4 regions of the Arthrobacter sp. CJ23 genome follow, and region 4 is predicted to be linked to each of the others. Evidence: riboswitches for the same ligand, from Rfam matches in the RefSeq annotation. Region 4 holds a riboswitch; each other region holds the start of a gene.
What was found. Region 4 has a riboswitch for cyclic di-AMP ahead of NVV90_RS03520 (hypothetical protein). Riboswitches for the same ligand answer to the same signal wherever they lie in the genome.
Positions count from the first base shown of each region.

Region 1: linked by a shared signal. The riboswitch ahead of NVV90_RS04350 (C40 family peptidase) and the one ahead of NVV90_RS03520 (hypothetical protein) in region 4 are both predicted to bind cyclic di-AMP.
Region 2: linked by a shared signal. The riboswitch ahead of NVV90_RS01775 (NlpC/P60 family protein) and the one ahead of NVV90_RS03520 (hypothetical protein) in region 4 are both predicted to bind cyclic di-AMP.
Region 3: linked by a shared signal. The riboswitch ahead of NVV90_RS20625 (glycoside hydrolase family 16 protein) and the one ahead of NVV90_RS03520 (hypothetical protein) in region 4 are both predicted to bind cyclic di-AMP.

Region 1 is NZ_CP102950.1:950,877-954,388, reverse strand. Features, by position in the region: gene NVV90_RS04355 (C40 family peptidase) at 1-312, opposite strand, end outside; gene NVV90_RS04350 (C40 family peptidase) at 411-1,040, opposite strand; cyclic di-AMP (ydaO/yuaA leader) riboswitch at 1,111-1,279, opposite strand; gene NVV90_RS04345 (M23 family metallopeptidase) at 1,417-2,244, opposite strand; cyclic di-AMP (ydaO/yuaA leader) riboswitch at 2,249-2,490, opposite strand; gene NVV90_RS04340 (metal-dependent transcriptional regulator) at 2,728-3,423, opposite strand.
Region 2 is NZ_CP102950.1:407,278-410,789, reverse strand. Features, by position in the region: gene NVV90_RS01780 (FAD-dependent monooxygenase) at 171-842, shown strand; gene NVV90_RS01775 (NlpC/P60 family protein) at 863-1,624, opposite strand; cyclic di-AMP (ydaO/yuaA leader) riboswitch at 1,628-1,813, opposite strand; gene NVV90_RS01770 (copper resistance protein CopC) at 1,949-2,596, opposite strand; gene NVV90_RS01765 (NCS2 family permease) at 2,712-3,512, shown strand, end outside.
Region 3 is NZ_CP102950.1:4,539,790-4,543,301, forward strand. Features, by position in the region: gene NVV90_RS20615 (DUF1345 domain-containing protein) at 1-135, shown strand, start outside; gene NVV90_RS20620 (amino acid permease) at 233-1,654, opposite strand; cyclic di-AMP (ydaO/yuaA leader) riboswitch at 2,038-2,205, shown strand; gene NVV90_RS20625 (glycoside hydrolase family 16 protein) at 2,211-3,332, shown strand; gene NVV90_RS20630 (glycosyltransferase) at 3,420-3,512, shown strand, end outside.
Region 4 is NZ_CP102950.1:765,932-769,443, forward strand. Features, by position in the region: gene NVV90_RS03515 (glycosyltransferase) at 1-151, opposite strand, end outside; gene NVV90_RS03520 (hypothetical protein) at 334-1,110, opposite strand; cyclic di-AMP (ydaO/yuaA leader) riboswitch at 1,116-1,272, opposite strand; gene NVV90_RS03525 (class I SAM-dependent methyltransferase) at 1,426-2,190, opposite strand; gene NVV90_RS03530 (HAMP domain-containing sensor histidine kinase) at 2,187-3,512, opposite strand, start outside.

The DNA of each region.
Region 1 (3,512 bases), 180 kb from region 4:
GGGGGCCTCGACGGCGGTGACCACGGGGCGCTCGTAGGAGATGGCAACCTTGGAGTCGGCGGCGATGCTCGCCTGGACCACGGACTGGACGTCCAGGGTGCTGGTGGAGGTCGATTCGCGCTGGACGTTGGCTTCGGCGGCGTTGGCCGCGATGCCGCTCGTCAGGACAAGGCCCGAAGCAGCAGCAATGACGGCTGCCTGGCGGCCCACGCCGCCTGCGTTGTCACCGATGGCCTTGGCAATGACGGCCAGCGAGCTGGTCTTGGGTGCCTCGGCGCGGTGCCGCGCAATGGTGTTCGCACGAGTAGTCATAAGTTTCTCTCTTTGGTCTTCCGCAGCGGGCAAACAGCATGCGGCTTGCGGGTGCGTCAGCATCTTGGGGGCATGCTGACGCACCCCGGACAGAATTCTTAGCGGAGGGTGTAGAACGAGGACGTGCCGGTGGAAGCCACGGAGTGCAGGAGCGTGCCCTGGCCGGGGTTCAGTGCGCTGATCATCATGCCGTTGCCGACGTAGATGCCAACGTGTGCGCCGCCGTTTTGCATGACGAGGTCGCCGGGGGCCGGAGTGGCCGTGGGGGTCATGGCCGTCCAGGCGTTGACGCGGGGGATGCTGATGCCGGCCTGGGCGTAGACCCACTGGGTGAAGCCGGAGCAGTCCCAGCCGTTGGGGGTGTTGCCGCCCCAGACGTACGGGTGGCCGATGCCGGTGTAGGCGATGGCTGCCAGGCCGGAGCCTGCGGCCGTTGCGGAGCCTTCAGCGGAGGTGGAGGACATGGCCGACACGGCAGTGGCAGCGGCTGCCGGGCGTTCGACAACCTTGGGGGCTGCCTTGGTGGCCACAACGGGGCGCTCGAAGGAAACGGTGGCCGAGGAAGCTGCGGTGACAACCAGCTGCGTGCTGCCGGTTTCTGAGGCGGCGACGTCCAGGTCCGCTGCCTGGGCGGACACTCCCGCGCTCAGCAGGAGGCCGGAAGCCGCTGCGATAACGGCGGCCTGGCGGCCAACGGTGCCGGCATTAGAGGAAACAGCCTTGGAAATGTTGCTCAACGGGTTCGTACGAACCGTTTCGGCGCGATGGCGCGCAAGGGTGTTGCGTGAAGACACGAAGGTAGCCTCTCCCAATGCCTGCGAGGTGAGCTGTCGGATTCGGATGGGAGTCACCCGGCCGCGCCGCTTCCAAGGAAGCTTTGCGACTTAACCCCAAGGCCTTCTTTCAAAGGCCAAAATTGGTTCCCCCGCCCCTGCCAGACGATTTTTGCGAACGGATCTTGAGTGGTGGCAGAGCTAGGCAATCCACTCAAGTGGACCGGCTCCCTAAAAAGCCGATGTGCTTTAGACGGTACAACAGTTGGAGCTGAATGTCACATTCAGATCACGGACCGTTGCCAGCATCCGAGAGGCAACCCTCAAATCGTTACAGCCAACCCATGGGATCGACGACTTCGCCGTTGACCTGGACCTCGAAGTGGAGGTGGCAGCCGGTGGAGGCGCCGGTGGTGCCACTGAGGGCCACGACGTCGCCGCGGTTGACCGTCTGGCCCATCTGGACAGTGAAGGAGGACAGGTGGTTGTAGGTGGTCTCCAGGCCGTTGCCGTGGTCCACTACCACCCGGTTGCCGCCGCCATAGGGGTGCCAGCCAACAAACGTGACCTTGCCCGCCGCGGCCGCATGGACCTGGGTGCCGCACTGGGCCACGAAGTCCTGGCCGCGGTGGAAGTCGCCGGCGCCGCCAGTCAGCGGGCTGATGCGGTAGCCGAAGGGCGAAGCGGTGACCAGCGAGTCCAGGGGGCTGCCAAGGGTGCCCAGGGAGGAAGCACGCTGGATGGAACCTGCGGACTGTGCGCTGAGGAGCTGCTTGAGCTTGCCGTCCGGGTCTGCCTTGGTGGCGACCGCCGCGCGGCTGAAGTCGATCTTCGCCGTTGCCGCAGCGGAGACGGCGGGCTGGCTGCCCGCTGACATGGCCGACACGGCCTGGCCCGATTCGGAGGTGGCCATCACGGGGCCTGTGGCGGGCAACGCCACGGTCAGGGCCAGTCCGGTGGCAGCGAGAGCAACGCCGGCCTTCTGTCCTACGCCGCTGGCTGCCGCGAAGTCGGCCACCTGGCGCAGTGCGCCCTTGCGGCGGCGTACCTCGCGGTGCGGGTCGCGGGGGCGGTCCTGCGCCGAGACAACTCTGGCGGTCCGCACCTCAGCAACGGGATCCGGCGAGCGGCGGCGACCCCTGACGTTTTGCGTGCTCAAAAGTGTTTCCTCTCTGGATAGCCTGCGAAGTTAGCTGTCGGATTCGGGTCAGAGAGTTCAAAGACCCGGTCCGCACGAAGGACACACGGCACAGAGGTATCCCCGGAGGGACCTTCGTTGGTGGGCACTTCTGCTGCGGACTTCACCCCAAGGCTGCTTCTTTAGACAGCCGCTTGTGGTTCCTCCGCCTCTGCCAGTAGTGGGTGACACACCTGATCCGCTGGCAGAGCTCGGCTCCAGATCAGGTAACGCTTTGATATCGGCGCTAGTAGTCAACTATAGGTGATTAAGGTGCGCGGTAATAATTTCGTTATCTTTCGGCAGGCGGCGTCAGCACACCGTCCATAGCAGCTTTCGGGCAAAACCGCAGGTCACATGGCCTCGGCGCGCACATCGGACACCCCTGCAGGTGATGCATCACTGCCATGGGGCCACAGCGTCCGCGGCGGGTCAGCCCGCATGGCCAGCTGCCTGGCGGCCGGCCTAGCTGACGGTAACGAAGACGTGGGCCGCGACCTCGGGCGGCAGCTCCAGCGCGCCCTCGATGTCGGGCACGCGGACGGAGATGTACTCCCCCACGCGCTCCAGGGAGATCTTGGCGCCGGGGCGGATGCCGCCCTCGTCGAGCTGGACCAGAAGCTCGGGCTCCACCTGGATGGGCTCGGCAAGCCGGCTGACCACCACGCGGGAATCCGCCGCGTAGCCGTCCATGGCGTCGATCAGGTTGATGACGCCCTCGGAGAACAGTTTGCCCGCGCTTCCGCCCAGCGCCTCGAGGCCGGGAATCGGGTTCCCGTAGGGGGATTCGGTGGGGTGGCCCAGGAGTTCGTAGAGGCGGCGCTCCACGCGCTCGCTCATCACGTGTTCCCAGCGGCAGGCTTCGTCGTGGACGTAAGCCCAGTCCAGGCCGATCACATCAGCCAGGAGCCGCTCGGCAAGGCGGTGCTTGCGCATGACCTCGGTGGCGCGTTTGCGGCCCGTTTCGGTCAGCTCAAGGTGGCGGTCGTTGCTGACCACCACCAGGCCATCGCGTTCCATGCGGCCGATGGTCTGGGAGACGGTAGGGCCAGAGTGGCGCAGCCGTTCGGCAATGCGTGCACGCAGTGCCACGATGTTCTCTTCTTCAAGCTCCAAAATGGTCCGAAGATACATCTCAGTGGTATCGATCAGATCCGTCATCCAGCTCAGCTCCTCGAACGCAGTATTTGCGTAATTTCCACCGTACCGCGTCCCGGCGGTGGGCTTCGGTACTCAGCCCGGGCCCCTTG
Region 2 (3,512 bases), 360 kb from region 4:
CTGCGCGCGGAGGCTATCCAGCGCCGGAAAAGTTCTGTAGTGTTCGATGCACCGAATGGCCGGCAAGGGTGCTGCAGAGCACTCCCGGCCATTTGTTGCGGCCGTTTGGGGACCCGGACGCACTATTGAGTTGAGATGTCAGCACAACAGTCGAAGAAGGGTCCAAGCAAGTGCCAAACACGCCTGTCTCCGGCATGGAGCACACCACCACCGTAGTCATCGGAGCCGGCCTTTCCGGCCTGGCCGTGGCCAGCGAACTCAGCCGCTACGGCGTGGGGTCGATCGTGGTTGATGGCCTGGACGTCCTCGGCTCCGCAGCCGTCTCAACATCCACCGGTCTCCTGCCGCGCTGCGACATCGCGGACCCCGCCTCCATGCAGGAACGCAGCGAAATCATGCGGCACCTGCGGAACTACGCCGCCAGCCACAGCCTGGACGTGCGCAACAGCACCCGGGCCGTACGCCTGGACAGGATCAACGCCGTCCCCGGCCTGCTGGGTGCCGGCCTGGACAGCGCAGCCGCCTGCCCCACGGGCCAGTGGGCCGTCCACACCGTCCAGGGCGTACTGCTTGCGGACCACATCGTTGTCACCCGGTGCGGCCAGAGCCAGCTCCGCCGCATGCTCGCCGATCTGGGCATCGCCCTCGGCCAGAATTTCGTTGCGGCCATGCGGGCCATCGGCATGCACCTGGTGGGCGTAGGCGAGCTCATCACCCCCACGCCCAAGGAAGTCCTGCGGCAGGCCAAGGTGGTGGGCCAGGCGATCTCCGCGAAGGTGTACCCGGACAGCGTGCAGGCAGCCCTCACCGGCAGCTTCGCCGCCGTGCCGGCCCTGGCGTAGCAGGCGCGTAGCCCGGGCTGTTAGGCGCCGGCGCGGACGAAGGTGATGGGACCCGTGGCGGTGAGCCAGCTGATCGGGTGGATGCCCGTCTGGTTGCCGTTGATGCCGCCGCTGATGGCCTGGCCGTTGCCGATGTAGATGGCGACGTGGCCGGACTGGACGATCATGTCACCGGGCTGCGGGTCGCTGACCACGGTGCCGTAGTTCAGGAACTGCATGGGGCCCAGGTCGCCCACGTGGATGCCGGCCGAGCCCAGGGCCCGCTCCACCATGGCGGTGCAGTCCTGGAAGATGCCGATCTGGGCGTAGGCGGAGGCCACCATGGCGGCGTTGATGCTGCCGGCCGGAGCTGCCGCAACCGGGGCGGCCGCTGCTGCCGGTGCCGCGGCGGGCGCTGCAGCGGCAACGGTGGCCCGTGCCGGTGCTGCTGCCACGGGGGCTTCGACGACGGGGGCCGGCGCCTCAACCACGGGCGCCGCCTGGGCAACCACGGCGGGACGCTCGAAGGAAACGGTGGCCGTTGTGGCAGCCGCAACCGGCTTGGTGGCCTCTACGACTGCCTTCGGGGCAGCTACGGGGGTGCTGGACTCAAGCTGGGCGGGTGCCTCCGCTGCGTGGGCGGCGAGGCTGCCTGCGAGGACGAGGCCCGATGCGGCCACGATCACGGCGGCCTGGCGGCCTGCGCCTGCAGCGCTGCCGGCTACTGCCTTGGAGATGGAAACAAGGGGATTGGAGCGAACATTGGACGCGCTCCGGCGCGCAAGAAAATGGCGTGAAGACATGAAAGAGCCTCTCCCAATGCCTGCGAGGTTAGCTGTCGGATTCGGATGGGAGTCACCCGGCCGCAGCCCCGCTGTCAGCGTGGCGTGCGGCTTCACCCCAAGACCGCTCGAAAGCGGTCCAAAATGGGTTCCCCGTCTCTGCCGGTAAGTGTTTTGCGAACGGATCCCGGTCTGCGGCAGAGCTAGGCAATCAGCCGGGAACGCCTGTCGAAGACAACAGGCACGCCCTTAACGGTACGCGAGAGGCGGCCGGAAGTCACATTTGAGTAACAAGGCGAGTCGATTCGGCGTGTCGCAGTGACCGAATCGAGACATCTTCTGCCGTTACTCGGCCGGGGCGTTGCCCCCGTTTTCGCCGTCGGAGTCGCCGCCGCGGGCCAGCTTGCGGCGCGCCGTGACACCCAGGAACACCAGCAGGCCGGCGGCCACCACGGCGAAGCCCACGATGCTCCAGGGGAAGGGCTGCGAGGCGTCCGGGACGGTACCCGGTGCCGGGGTGGAGCCCGGCGCTGCAGTGCCCGCCGTCGGGACGCTGGCTGAGGGAGCCGAAGCGGAAGGCGAGCTGCCCGCAGTGGCGGTTCCCGGCGTCGTGCCCCCCGCGGAGGCGGTGAAGCTGAAGCTTCCCTCGATGGGGTGCGAATCGGAGCTGACCACACGCCACACCACGGTGAACGTGCCGGCCGGGGCACCGGGCCGCAGCTTCTGGGTCACCACGTTGTCCACGATCTCGACGGCGCCGTCCGCCCAGTTTTCGCCGCCGGCGTTGACCGCGATGCCCGAGCCGATGGCCAGCGGCTTGTTGCTGAAGGTGATGGAGACCGACGCCGGGACAGCAGCCACGGTGGTACCGTTCGCCGGAGCGGTGGACTCGGCGACGTCGTGGGCCGATGCCGGGGCCGCGGAAAACAGCACTGCCGCGGCGAAGGTGAGAGCGGCGACAACGGCGGCCAGAAGCGGGCGGATGGTACGCATGGGGTGGTGACTCCTAGTGTTGGCTTCCTTACAGACTAGGCGAATGTCCCGGCCGGCCGATCCGGGCGGGCATAGGATTTGAGAGCAAACTCCCCCAATCCCCCGGAGACAATCCATGCTTAAGCAGGGTTCCGCCCTCGACCGCTACTTCAAGATCTCGGAACGCGGCTCCACCTATTCGCGGGAAATCCGCGGCGGTTTCGCCACGTTCTTTGCCATGAGCTACATCGTGGTCCTGAACCCGCTGATCCTCTCCGGGGCCGACTCCAGCGGCGCGTCGCTCGGTTTCACGGCCGTTGCCGCCACCACGGCCTTCGTGGCCGGCATCCTCACCATCCTCATGGGTGCCTGGGCCAAGCACCCGTTCGCGGTTGCCACCGGGCTGGGCGTCAACGCCTTCGTGGCCGTCACGGTGGCCTCGCACCCGGGGCTGACCTGGCCGGACATGATGGGCCTGGTGATGCTCTCCGGGTTGACCATGCTCATCCTGGTGCTCACCGGCTTCCGCACCGCCGTGTTCAAGGCCGTGCCGGAGGCGCTCAAGACGGCGATCGTGGTGGGCATCGGCCTGTTCATCGCGCTGATCGGCCTGGTCAACGCCGGCTTCGTGCGCCGCATCCCGGACGCCGCCGGCACCACGGTGCCCCTGGGCCTGGGCGTGGACGGCAAGCTGCTTGGCTGGCCCACCCTGGTGTTCGCGGTGGGCCTGGTCCTGACCATCGCCCTGGTGGTCCGGAAGGTCCGCGGCGCCATCCTGATCGGCATCGTGGCCTCCACCGCGCTGGCCGCCATCCTTGAATTCACCCTGCACATCGGCCCCAGCTTCGACGGCACCACCGCCAACCCGCGCGGCTGGTCCCTCGTGGCACCCACCCTCTCGGAGTGGGGCGCCCCGGACCTGTCCCTGATCGGCAAG
Region 3 (3,512 bases), 850 kb from region 4:
TACCAGGTATCGGACACCAACCTGGAGAACCACGGGATCCGCGCCGAGGCCCTCAAACACAGCCTGCTGTCCTACCTGTTCGGCACGGTCATCTTGGCGGCAACCATCAACCTGGTGATCGGGCTGGCCGTATAGGCTCGCCGTTCACCTGCCTTCCGGTGCAGGTTCCTTAAACGCGGACGGGGCAACCGCCGTCGTGCGCTGACGGCAGTTGCCCGGACGCTAAGGACGCTTACGACGCCGGGCCGGCGTCAACGCTTTCGAGCTCGGCGTCCTCGGCGGCTGGAGTCGCCGGGAGGGCGACGGCGCGGCCCTTGCGGTAGCGCCACACGCCGATTCCGACCACGACGGCGGCCAGGGCCAGCGACAAGATCAGGGATTCGCGGGTGGATTCCAGGATGACCATTCCGACCAGGAGGGCGATGATGCTGATGATCGCCAGCCAGGTCAGGTAGGGGAAGAACCACATCTTCAGGGCGAGGTCCTTGGCCGCGGCACCCATGCGGCGGCGCAGGATCAGCTGGGATGCGGCAATGACGAGCCACACGAACAGGGCGATGGCGCCGGAGGTGTTGACCAGGAACAGGAACACGGTGTCCGGTGCGATGTAGTTCAGGCCAACCGTGATGAAGCCAACCACGGTGGAGGCCAGCACTGCTGCCGCCGGCACGCCCCGCTTGGAGATCTTCATCCACGATTTGGGGGCGTCGCCGCGCTGGGACAGGGAGAACAGCATGCGGCTGGCCGTGTAGAGGCCGGAGTTCAGGCAGGAGAGCACGGAGGTCAGGACAACAATGTCCATGATGGTGCCGGCGCCCGGGATGCCGTAGAGCTCGATCACGGCAACGTACGGGCTCTTGGCCACGTTGGCGCTGTTCCACGGCAGGAGGGTGACCACAATGGCGATGGAGCCGATGTAGAAGACCAGGATGCGCCACACCGTGGACTTCACGGCCTTCTTGACGGCGTCCACCGGGTTTTCGGATTCGCCGGCGGCAATGGTGGCGATTTCGGCGCCGAAGAACGCGAAGACCACAACCAGGATTCCGGCCAGGACTGCGCCGGGGCCATTGGGCATGAAGCCGCCCTGCTCCAGCAGGTTGGTGACGCCTGGGGCGGGGACGCCCGGGATCAGGCCCATGATGGCGGCGATGCCTGCAACCAGGAAGATCACGATCGCGGCGACCTTGATGGAGGCAAACCAGAACTCGAACTCGCCGTAGGACTTCACGGAGCCCAGGTTGGTGAGGGTCAGCAGCACCATGAGGACCAGCGCGCCCACCCATTGGTCGATTCCCGGAACCCAGCGGTGGATGATCGCGGCCCCGGCCGTCGCCTCGATGCCGAGGACGATGATCCAGAACCAGGCGTACAGCCAGCCGATGCTGAAGCCGGCCCAGCGGCCCAGCGCCTTGTCCGCATAGGTGGAGAAGGACCCGGTTTCCGGGTTGGCGGCGGCCATTTCGCCGAGCATCCGCATGACCAGGATGACCACCAGGCCCGCCGCCATGTAGGCGAGAAGGATGCCAGGGCCGGCCTGCTGGATGGCCGCGCCGGAACCCACGAACAGGCCCGCGCCGATGACGCCGGCGATGGCGATCATGGACAGGTGCCGTGGTTTCAGTGACTTCGAAAGCTGTTGGTCAGCGTGCATGGTGGGGGCGCCGTCCTTTGGAGTTGGGGGGAGGGCCAGGGCGTGATGTGCGTCGGGCCACAGGGTTTTCACCCTAGCCCGGGCGCAAGGGGTCCAAGGTTGTGCAATCGAACAGTCAGGCGCGCCCAAAATCCACGCAATGCACAAAATAGGATAGCAATAGGGATCAGATATTGCTCATTAGGCAACTCTGAAATAGACCCGAAACGAGTCTTTCGGGACGCGGGCACCTCCGGCCGCGGCCAACACCAGCGAAGCCGCGGCGCGCAAGGAGGCGCTCCGCCGCCGTAATTTCCGTTACCTAATTGTGATTAATCCGGCGGCATGCTGTACGGTCGATCAAATGGGCCGACCGTTCCGGCCCACCTCCGGGCAGACGCCAAGCTCTGCCACTGCCCGGATTCCACTACTTTGTGGCAGAGACGGGGGACCCAGAGTCTCCGGGCCATGGCTTCCATGCCGGCCCTAGGGGTGAAGCCGCAGCGCTACGCGCGCGGCCGGATGACCTCATCCGAATCCGACAGCTAACTCCGCAGGCGTTGAGAGGTATACGACCATGTCTTCCAAGGATCAGTCGCGCCCTGAAGCGCGCCACAAAGCAAGCAATTCCACCCCGGCCACAGAGGGCAGGTCCCTGCTCAGCAGGGTCGCCCGCCAGGCCAAGCGCCCACGAAACATGGTGTTGTCGGCAGCCGTGGTGGCTGCCCTGCTGGGCAGCACCGCGTTCAGCCAGGCCTTCGACCAGTCCACAGCCTCGAGTGACCTGAGCCTGGCCTCCAGCACCTCAGGCAAGTCCGACCGCGCGCCGGGCCGGGCGAAGAACGCACAGGCACTGGCACCGACAACCGTGGCACCGGCCCCTACGGCCACTGCCACGGCGGCCCCCGCGCCCACCACGGAGGCCCCCTCCCCCACCGCAACCGCGCCAGCACCGGCACCCTCGCCGTCGTCGACGCCGACCGCTACCCAGACCACCACGGCCGCACCAGCACCCGCGCTCCCGGTCACCTCGTCGACGCCCATGCCCGTGGGGGTTCCCGGGGCCTGGACGATGGCGTTTGCCGATGAATTCAGCGGCACTTCGCTGGACACCAACAAGTGGTCCAACTGCTGGTTCTCCCCCACATGCGGAACCATGAACAAGGTCACCACGAGCCCCAGCAACGTCGCCGTCACCGGTGGCAACCTTGTCCTGTCCCTGAACTCGTCAACCTCCGGTTCGCTGGTTTCGACCAACCCGCGCGGCGGAGCTGGCACCGGCTACGAGTTCACCACCGGCTATGTCGAGGCGCGTATCCGCTTCCCCGGTGATGGCACCAACCTCTACAACTGGCCCGCGTTCTGGACAAACGGCCAGTCATGGCCCGCAAACGGCGAAAATGACATCGCCGAGGTCCTCAGCGGCAAGATGACGGTGAACTACCACTCAACGTCGGGCGCCCACAACCAGGGGACAGTCCCCGGGGACTGGTCCAACAACTTCCACACCTTCGGCCTTCACCGGATGGCCAACTCCGCTGACGTCTACTTCGACGGCGTGAAGGTGAAGTCCTACGCCACTGACGACGGCGGCGCACCGCAGTACATCATCCTCAACGTCGGGGCGTCGGGAAGCAGCCCGGCCGCCTACGGTGCCGCGTCCCAGGTCCAGGTTGATTACGTACGGGCCTGGAAGTAAGCAGCAGGCTTGAAGGCAGGGGTCGACGGCGGTGAGAACCGCCGTCGACCCCTCCTTTGCGTGAGCCGCATCACGTAGAATCCTGCAATGAAGCTTCTGTACATCACAGAAAGCGTGCCCAACCGGGACCCCATGCTGGGTGACGGCAGCTCCATGATTCCTTTCGAGCTCCTGCGGAAT
Region 4 (3,512 bases):
TGCCGAGCAGGTGCCCGTGGAGCTGCCGCAGGCACGCCTCAAGACGGTTCGCATCATTGCACACGGGAATGATGACATCCAGGACGGGCACCACGGAGCGGGTGTCCACGGGTGCAGGCACCGTGCGCGGGGCGTGGTCTGTGATAGTCATGAATCCAGCGTGACGCCGCCAGATTAGCGGGATTTAGGCGCAAGCTGTGCCGTGACTGTGGATCTGCGCCGGGGCCTGTGTCGGTGTGCCGGCGCCTGCCGGATCAACCGGGCCGGGACATGCAGGAAGGCCCGTTCCCCCAGCGAACGGGCCTTCCAAAGTCAGTGCGCAGCGGGCCCGGCCTAGTACCAGTTGTTGGCGTAGTGGAAGCTCAGCGCGGCTGCGGGGGAGCCATAGCGCTCCTTGATGTAGTCCAGGCCCCACTTGATCTGGGTCTTGTAGTTGGTTTCCCAGTCGGCGCCGGCGGAAGCCATCTTGGACGCGGGCAGGGACTGCACGATGCCGTAGGCGCCGCTGGAAGCGTTCGTGGCCGTGGTGCGCCAGTTGGATTCCTTTTCCCAGAGGATGTTCAGGGCGGACATCTGGTCCTGGCCCCAGCCGTAGGATGCCAGCTGGCTGGCGGCGTAGGCCTTGGCGGCTGCGGGGTCATCGACGGCGACCGGAACGGCGGCCTCGGCTGCTGCTGCGGCAGCCGCGGCAGCAGCGGCGTCGGCGGCCTGCTTCGCGGCGGCGTCGGCCGCTGCCTTCTCGGCGGCAGCCTTGTCAGCTGCGGCTTTGTCCGCCGCGGCCTTCGCTGCTGCTGACTTGTCGGCTGCTGCCTTCTCGGCGGCAGCCTTCTTGAGGATGGCCATTTCGGTGTCGAGGCCCGAGACGTTCGCCTGCGCGGTTGCCTGGGTTGCCGAGACGCGGCTGATCTCCGGGGCCTTGAAGGCTGCATCGGCGGCCTGGCCGACGGATGCGGCGCCCAGCAGGGCGGCCACGACGCCTGCCACCACGGACATGCGCTGGGTCTTGCCGCCGCGGGCGGCGTTCTTCAGAACGGCCTGGGACTTGCTCAGAGGGGCGGCGTTTTCGCCGCGGTGGCGCGCTTCAGGGCGCGACTGATCCTTGGAAGACATGGGTGTATACCTCTCGGCGCCTGCGGAGTTAGCTGTCGGATTCGGATGAGGTCATCCGGCCGCACGCGTGGCGTTGCGGCTTCACCCCTAGGGCCTGTATGGAAGCAATGGCCCGGAGACTCTGGGTCCCCCGTCTCTGCCTTGAAGTAGCGGAATCCGGGCAGTGGCAGAGCTCGGCGGCTGCCCGGAGGTGCGCCGGAACGGTCGGCTCACCCATTCGACGGTACAGGAGCCTTCCTCTTAAGTCACATTTAGGTAACGGAGATCACGACGGCGGTGCGTCGCCTTGCGCAATCCGTTGCCGAACGTCGCCCATCACCGATCCGTCGCCCGGCGCTGCAAGCGGTAGCAGTCCGTGACGTGGGGGAAAGCGAGGAGCCCTGTGTGGGGCGAAGCAGCCTTGGCGCCCAATAGCCTGACTTCCGCAAGGATGGCCTGCCGCTCAGGCCGTTGGGAGACGAACGTCCAGGAACTGGCGAGCTGCACCAGTTGATCCACATTCAGCTCGTAGTCGAACGGGAATCGCCGGCGTTCAAAGCCTCCACGGCCGGCAAATGCCGAAGGAACAGAAGCAGTCTGATCCCTTGCGGCACCGCCGGGTTCCACGATTGCGGCCAGGTCCCGTACCCAGGCCTTGGATCGGTCCCAAGTGTGCCACGCCAGGCCGACCATGCCTCCGGGAACCAGGACCCTGTCGCATTCGGCGACGGCTGACGCCGGGTCCACCCAATGCCAGGCCTGAAGACAGACGACGGCGTCAAAGGTGCGGTCGTCCAAAGGCAAACGTTCGGCCGAGCCGAGGCGTGCCGTGATGCGGCCGGCGATGTCGGGTGGAAGCCCAAGACTCGCTGCTTCAAGCACAGAAAGCATGTCCTCCGCGGTATCCATGGCAGTTACGGTGTGGCCCAGGGCCGCGATCGTCCGGCTTCCCAGCCCTGTCCCAGCGCCGAGGTCCAGGACGGAAAGGCGCTCTCCGGGCGCGGGCGAGCCCAGCAGCCAGGAAACGACGTCCTGTCTCCACGGAGGACGGACCTCGTCGTGGAGCAGGGCTCTGCTGCCCTGCCCCGTCCGTCGACTCATTGGCGCGGACCGCCGTCGGCCTTTGCCACCGGCAGCCTGAGCGCGAACTCTGTCCGGCCCGGCCGGGACGTCACTTCTACGCTGCCGCCATGGGCGTGCACGATCGACTCCACGATCGACAGGCCCAGCCCGGACGTCCCCTCGGAACCCGACCTCGCGGCGTCGGCGCGGGCGAAGCGGGAGAAGATCCGGCCCTGGAACTCCGCCGGAATGCCGGGCCCGTTGTCCGTCACGGTGACCACGGCGCTGCCGTCGGCCGAGAGCATGACGCCGGTGACCACCGTGGTGCCGGCCTCGGTGTGCTTGCGTGCGTTGGACAGCAGGTTCGCCAGGACCTGGTGCAGCTGCTTGGCGTCGCCGCGGACGGTCACGGGCTCGTCCGGGAGGTTGAGCTGCCACACATGCTCCGGGGCCATGACTTTCTCGTCGCTGACGGTCTCGATGACCAGCTGTGTGAGGTCCACCTCCGCCAGCTTGAGCGGCTGCCCCTCGTCCAGGCGGGCCAGCAGCAGCAGGTCCTCCACCAGGGCGGTCATGCGCTCGGACTGGCTCTGGACGCGTGCCAGCGACTTCCGTCCGTCATCGGTGAACGTCTCCGTCATGCGCAGCAACTCGGTGTAGCCGCGGATGGCAGTCAGCGGGGTGCGCAACTCGTGGGAGGCATCGGCGACGAACTGGCGCACCTTCGTCTCGCTTTGCTGCCGGGCCTCGAGCGCGTTGGAGACGTTGTTGAGCATCAGGTTCAGGGCATGGCCCACGCTGCCGACCTCCGTGCCCGGGTGGGCCGCCTTCGCCGGAACGCGCACCGCGAGTGCCACCTCACCGGCGTCGAGCGGCAAGCGGGACACCTTGGTGGCCACCTCGGACAGCTGTTCCAGCGGCCGCATGGTCCGCCGGATGATGACGGTCCCGGCGAGCCCGATCAGCACCAGCCCGCCCAGGGAAACGAACACCATGGTCCAGACCAGCGAGGCCTCGGTGCTTTGTTTGTCGGCCAGCGGCAGCCCGGTCACAATGACGTCGCCGTACGGGGTTTCGGTGGCCACCAGGCGGTAGTCGCCGTTGGACAGCGTCCGGTCCGCCGGCCGGTTGTCGCGCGGGAGCTCGAGCAGGACCTGCTTGTCCTCGGCGGAGAGCGTGGCCCGGGTGCCGTCCGAGTCGATGAACCCTGCACTGCTGACGGCGGAACCGAGGATCCGGGCGCTGAGCGTGCCCACACCCTGGCCTTTCGCGTCCAGGGGGTCTGGCCGGCCTGTGGGATTGCCCGACGGCGGCCTGCCGAAGGCCGTGGAGAGTCTCGATTGCTGCGACAACCGGTCGTC